Regions from separate parts of the Vibrio mytili genome, predicted to be linked through region 2. Evidence: riboswitches for the same ligand, from Rfam matches in the RefSeq annotation. Region 2 holds a riboswitch; the other holds the start of a gene.
What was found. Region 2 has a riboswitch for cyclic di-GMP ahead of ONE56_RS19375 (glycoside hydrolase family 68 protein). Riboswitches for the same ligand answer to the same signal wherever they lie in the genome.

Region 1: it holds a riboswitch for cyclic di-GMP, as region 2 does, so the genes downstream of both, ONE56_RS08660 (TfoX/Sxy family DNA transformation protein) here and ONE56_RS19375 (glycoside hydrolase family 68 protein) in region 2, are expected to answer to the same signal.

Annotation. Positions count from the first base shown of each region.
Region 1 covers NZ_CP110481.1:1,885,151-1,888,573, forward strand. The annotation lists gene purR (HTH-type transcriptional repressor PurR) at 253-1,257, shown strand; cyclic di-GMP riboswitch class I at 1,536-1,625, shown strand; gene ONE56_RS08660 (TfoX/Sxy family DNA transformation protein) at 1,742-2,332, shown strand; gene ONE56_RS08665 (TVP38/TMEM64 family protein) at 2,443-3,135, shown strand; gene ONE56_RS08670 (putative signal transducing protein) at 3,135-3,423, shown strand, end outside.
Region 2 covers NZ_CP110482.1:1,308,524-1,311,946, forward strand. The annotation lists gene ONE56_RS19370 (glycoside hydrolase family 32 protein) at 1-19, opposite strand, end outside; gene ONE56_RS19375 (glycoside hydrolase family 68 protein) at 91-1,665, opposite strand; cyclic di-GMP riboswitch class I at 1,925-2,009, opposite strand; gene ONE56_RS19380 (permease) at 2,617-3,423, shown strand, end outside.

The sequences.
Region 1 (3,423 bases), on a different replicon from region 2:
ACATGCAAACCGCTCATTTCAGCGGTTTTTGTGTTTTTTGGTTCAATGACTTTCCGTAAATGAAAACAGACAAGGATCATTGAACTCCGCTACTAAAAGCCTTTACCAATAATAGAATAACCAATAATCAACGCGATCTACTCGCTCGTGGTGCGTATTTATTACATGCAATAAAGTGAATGCAAGCACTTTCGCGCAGCCGGTTTTCTCCACTAAGGTATAATCATAGTAGCTCGATACAGGACACTATTTATGGCCACTATAAAAGACGTCGCTCGCTTAGCCGGCGTTTCAACCACTACAGTTTCGCACGTTATCAATAAAACGCGCTTTGTTGCAGAAGCAACTCAAGAAAAAGTCATGAAAGCGGTTGATGAGTTAAATTATGCCCCTAGTGCGGTAGCTCGTAGCTTAAAATGTAATTCAACCAGAACCATCGGTATGTTGGTGACTCAGTCAACCAACTTATTCTTCTCTGAAGTCATTGATGGTGTTGAGAGTTACTGTTACCGACAAGGTTATACTCTGATTTTATGTAACACAGGTGGCATATACGAAAAACAACGTGACTATATTCGTATGTTGGCAGAAAAGCGTGTTGATGGCATCTTGGTTATGTGCTCCGATTTAACCGAAGAGCTAAAAGAGATGCTTGACCGTCATGCTGATATTCCAAAGGTGGTCATGGATTGGGGGCCAGAGAGCTCTCAAGCAGATAAAATCATGGATAACTCAGAGGAAGGTGGTTACATAGCAACTAAGTACCTAATCGATAATGGTCATACTGATATTGCGTGTTTAAGTGGTCACTTTGAAAAACTGGCTTGTAAGGAACGTATTCTAGGTTTCCGTCGTGCTATGGCTGAAGCTGATCTCCCTGTAAACGAGGATTGGATTCTAGAAGGTAACTTTGAATGTGACACTGCCGTATTGGTTGCCGATCAGATCACCGCTATGAAAAAGCGTCCAACAGCGGTCTTTTGCTTCAACGATACAATGGCACTTGGTTTAATGAGCCGATTACAACAAAATGGCATTTCAGTGCCAGATGATATTTCTGTTGTGGGCTATGACAATATTGAGCTGGCAGAGTATTTCTCACCACCACTTACAACCATTCACCAGCCTAAGCGCCGTGTTGGTAAAAATGCGTTCGAAATTCTGCTTGAGCGAATTAAAGATAAAGAGCATGAGAAGCGAATTTTTGAAATGCAGCCTGAGCTGGTCATCCGCAATACGGTTAAAAAACTCAACTGAGTAAAATAGTCTAACAAATAAGCACCTGCGCAAGGTGCTTATTTTTTTCTTAAAAATAACATTTATTAAACCCCCATCTAACTTTTCACAAAACCTCACAAAATAACTCTTTGTTTTATTGTCACTTAATGCAATAAAAGCGTTCTCTTGTTGTGTTAATTGACCACATCAGATAATAAGAATCATAATGCATAATTACGCATTATTTACTGAACGAACATCACACTTTATGAGCTGAAATGTGATATTGATTCAATATCCACAGTATTCTGAAAATGTCACGCACAGGGCAAACCATTTGAAAGAATGGGACGCAAAGCTTCCGGCCTGAACCCTATTTTTTAGTGGAAGGTAGCGGGGTTGCCGATGGCAAATATGCATATAATGAGTTTACCCTTTAATGACATTGTTACTACATGCATTTGCTAATCTCTCGGACCTGATTTTTGGTGGCGTAATATGAATTACACCGAGATAAGACATCATGGATAAACCAATACTCAAAGACTCAATGAAGCTGTTTGAGGCACTTGGCACGATCAAATCGCGCTCAATGTTTGGCGGCTTCGGGCTGTTCGCAGATGAGACTATGTTTGCTCTAGTAGTGAACAATCAGCTTCATATACGAGCAGACCAGCAGTCCTGTTCTCAGTTCGAGAAACAAGGACTAAAACCGTACGTATATAAAAAGCGTGGCTTTCCCGTTGTTACTAAATACTATGCTATTTCTAATGATTTATGGGAATCTCGTGAACGTTTATTGGACGTTGCGCAACAATCTCTTAAATGCGCAAAGTTGGAAAAAGTCGAGCAAGCCAATACCAAACCAACGCGGTTAAAAGACTTACCTAACCTTCGGTTAGCAACAGAGCGAATGTTGAAAAAAGCCGGAATTAAATCCGTAGAACAGCTCGAAGAAGAAGGCGCATTAAACGCATATAAAGCAATCCAAGATACGCACAGCACCTCTGTAAGTATCGAACTACTCTGGGCTTTAGAAGGCGCGATTAATGGTACTCACTGGAGCGTGGTTCCGCAAACTCGTCGGGATGAACTAAAAAGCCAACTTCAGTAACGTCCGTTTTCAAGTATCATCAAACCGCAGTTTTATCTGCGGTTTTTTTTGAAATTTTTTCCTCTCTTAACCTGTCTATAGATTTTGTGATATCTAAGTGGAACTGCATAATGGATAAAAAAAAGATCGTCGGGTTAATCCTTGTTACTGTCATCGTAATCTTAGCGACATACTTTAGCCCCTATTTGACCTTAGAAAATGCCAAAGCCCAGCAAGCCGATTTAAACGCTTATATTGATAAAAACTTCATCTTGGCAGCGGCGGTGTACTTCTTCACCTATATTGTCGTTACTGCTTTATCGATTCCTGGCGCCGCGGTGGTCACCTTACTCGGTGCAGCACTTTTTGGTTTTTGGTCAAGTTTGTTGCTAGTCTCTTTTGCCAGTACGATTGGAGCGACAGTGGCGTTTCTGAGTAGCCGCTATTTGCTGCAAGAGTGGGTACAAAATAAATTCGGCAAAAAACTCGAGGCCATTAACAATGGTGTCAAAAAAGACGGTTCGTTCTATCTGTTGTCGCTGCGTTTGATTCCGGTATTTCCTTTTTTCTTAATCAACCTTTTAATGGGGCTAACGCCGATGTCAGTCGGCCGATTCTACCTGATAAGCCAAATAGGTATGCTACCTGGAACCGCCGTATACCTAAATGCAGGTACCCAATTAGCTCGCATTGAAAGCCTCTCCGATGCCGCGTCGCCCTCCATATTAGCCTCTTTGGCTTTACTTGGGTTGTTTCCTATCATCATTAAGTGGGTAATGATGAGGTTCATGCCCAACATTCAAAGCAAGAGAAATAATACTTAATGAAGATATTTATCGCTAAGAATCCAGCTGAAGCCCATATTGTCTGCGAGTTGCTAAAAGCAGAGCAGGTATGTTGTGAGGTACGTGGAGAGGGGATCTTTGGGTTAAAGGGTGAATTGCCCTTTGGGGAAGACACGGATCCTTATGTTTGGTTGTTGAATCCAGAGCAACACCGCCAGGCAGCGATAATTATTGAAGGCTATGAAAAGCAAACGCAACCAAACGTATTTCCGGATTGGCAATGCCCTCATTGCTTAGAGAACAATGAAGGGCAATTCGGTGCTTGTT
Region 2 (3,423 bases):
TTAAATAAGTAAATCGCATAGCCCTTCTTAATATAATAAAGGAGCGGAAAAACCGCTCCTCCAATCGATGACACAAATAACTTTGCTTCGTTATTTCAGTGCTTTTTCCTTTTTACCACTCGGGTTCACGTTTATGTTGGCAGGAATATCAGCCCAACCACCCAATCCATTAGCACCATAATAATAATCGACTTCAGATGTGTCCCCATCAATAAGCACTTTCACGGTAGGAGCCAAAGTGCCACCGCGTCGAAAGTTTTCTTTAAAACCGACCGTATCAATGAAGGATTGGATCAAACCATCAGGCATCACATAGTGTGAATAAGACTGGAAGTGGCCTGCTGGCTGGTTGTAGTCCGGATCAAACGGCGTTCCTGGGTAGAAGTTCAAATTCGTCGGATTACCAAGGACTAAACCTGAGCCTTGGTTCATCGGCTGGTAATCACTGCGAATGCCATTGCCGACAAAACCGTAAACCCCTTCAGGACCGGTAATGCCGTTTGCAAAAGTCGTGCTGTGGCTGATAGTGAATAGGTAGTACTTACCGTCTTTCTGGTAAATTTGAGGTCGTTCAGTCTGATCGGTTACACAGTTCGCTGAAAGAATCGGTGGCAAGAACTCCCATTCAGTCAGATCTTCATTGGTCGCTCTCGCCAAACCGACATTACCAATCTGGAACGTTGCACCTGATGAATTCACTTCTCTGACGGTTTCAGCGTACGGGTCTCCTACCTGATAACCAAGATCTTCCGCAGTACACTTCGCAGAGCCCCTCTCCATTGCTGAGTTACCCTCAAATACCATAAACGTTTCACCTGGGTGAGCAGGGTCCTCAAAGGTGAATGGATCACGGAAGTTAAAGTAAGGGTTTTGTTCTGCGGTCTGATAGTAAGTTCCGTCGGCTTCCAGTAGGTTAATCACCTTATCGAAACCCGTGAACTTCACGCCATTTTTATTTGCGTGTATCTTACCAACACTTAGCGCGATACGCGGATCATATGGCTTAATGTCATTACCTTCAGAATCACGATAAAACGCAACATCAGTAAAGAAAAGCTTAACCTCGCCACCTGGGAAAATACGAGCAGACCCAGACCACTGTGTTTGATGGCTGAAGGACTGATCCTCAAAAATTTGTCCGGTGACGCCTTCATCAAAGATCAAACCACCGTAAGTCCACCCACCGTTTTCAGGGCGCTGATCCGCTGGAATTCCCGCAGGACGATAGAAGTAACCGATCTTCGCAAATACATGACGGTCATCAAAACCTAGACTTCGATCGGCCACGAGCGAAAAAATAACTTCCTGCCCGTTAACGCTGTATTGGTTCGCATCCGCATCGGTTAGAGGCCATGAGTCCCATACCCAAACCTGTTCGTTAGACATATCTGGAAAATCTTGAGGGACGCTTGGCATCGTGTATTCCTCTGGCATCGAGTTTTCACGAGATCCTGCCATTGGGTCAGACAAACGCTTGAGCTGGCGTGCGTCAGCACGGGTCCACTTAGCGGTAAAGTCAGCATCAGGAGCGAATGCTTCTTGCGTGTGTACGGTAGGCTCTGGCCCTGGTTGAAGCTGAGCGGCGAAAGCAAACTGGCTAGCCGTTGCTGTCCCTATTAGCATCCCTAAAATAGGGACTCTCGCTTTGATTTTCGTTGAACGCATTTTACTTACCTCTGCTAATAAAATTTTGAAATTTTTAATTTTCTAGAAGTGGTTAACCCTCAGTATTGCGACGAACTAATCACATTAAATTGCTGCATACAACTTCAAATCAAAAGTTGAGAACGTTCCCTAAAATAAGCAAAACTTAAACCTTCACATCAAACAGACTATGAAAACGACTGAACACCTGTGTGAAAGTAAATCTCAAATATGTTTTTGTTATTGAAATACAACTAAATTTTCTTAGTCAGCATACAAAACTGGCGGTCCCGCTACCATAGGAAATATCCGTTAGATCGGAGACTTTGCGTCACCCTCTTTCGAAGGTTTTGCCTTTATCAGTTAAGCAACACTCACATGGGGAGATATGGTCAACTGGCCGTGGACATGCTGTTCTGTCCACGCGAAAAATCATAACAATGGAAAATGACAATTCAAGGATAATACGATTACAAGTATGAAACTCTGACAATGGCGTGACTCAATTGAACGTTGATATATGAAGCACTTCACGCAACAAAACCTTATTGAAACTAGGTTGGTTCCGGTTACAAGAAACAGCAACAATAGAGTTTGAACCAAATAAAAAACCTTCACACCAAACTAATTAAAAATAACCCAAAAAACACACAAAAATGACATAAAAACATAATAACAGAAAAAATTATAAGCAAATGCCCATCGCTCTCTTAACCTCACCCATTAAACAACTTGGTTGGTAACGTTACCATTCGTGCAATGAGGATATGTACCGACTTTCTCCTGATCGTTTATGACTTACCCCCAACAAGCCCTCCTACTCTTTCAAAACGAGACATATATCATTTTATATACTCTCACTCACACTAAGGTGAATTAAACTTAGAGTAAGTACCTAAAAAGACCTTTGGTTGTTTCACCTGATTAATACACATGGTGATCGGAATAGTTACCAATGTTTAAGGAGCGGATGTGTTTGAAGCTTTTACCTATCTAGCTGATTGGATGACCTACCGATTACTTGGCCTGTCGTCAGGCTCTAAGCTAGCAGACGCGACACATTTCTTTATCGAAGACACTACGAAGATACTCGCCTTATTGATCATCATGATATATGTGATTGCCCTACTGCGAGCATCCTTAAATGTTGAAAAGGTTCGCCATTACCTGGAAGGAAAACGACGCTTTTTTGGTTACCTAGCAGGCAGCTTTTTTGGCGCAATTACTCCGTTTTGTTCATGTTCCAGTATTCCTGTCTTTCTTGGTTTTACCTCTGCTGGTATCCCCATAGGAATCACTATGGCTTTTCTCATTACGTCGCCATTAATTAATGAAATTGCCGTGTTATTGCTATTTAGTCTGCTTGGATGGCAGTTCACCGTCATGTACGTCATCGTTGGCATGAGCATCGGCATATTAAGTGGCTGGCTACTAGATTTAATCGGCGCTCATCGTTGGTTACAGCCTATTGCAGCAAAGGCGATGCATAACGCGAAGAGCGCTACGCAAAGCGGTGTTCCTAATCATGCTCATACACACTCACGTATTACGCTTTCAGAGCGTCATCAGTTTGCCAAACAAGAAATGACTGAAATTGTCAGCCGCGTTTGGAAATGGGTATTAATTGGGGTCGGGATTGGTGCAGGTTTACATGGCTTTGTACCCGATGGATGGATTGAGACCCATTTAGGTCAAGGGCAGTGGTGGTCCGTTCCAGCAGCCGTGTTGATCGGCATCCCTCTCTACTCCAATGCGACCGGTGTTATACCCGTTATGGAA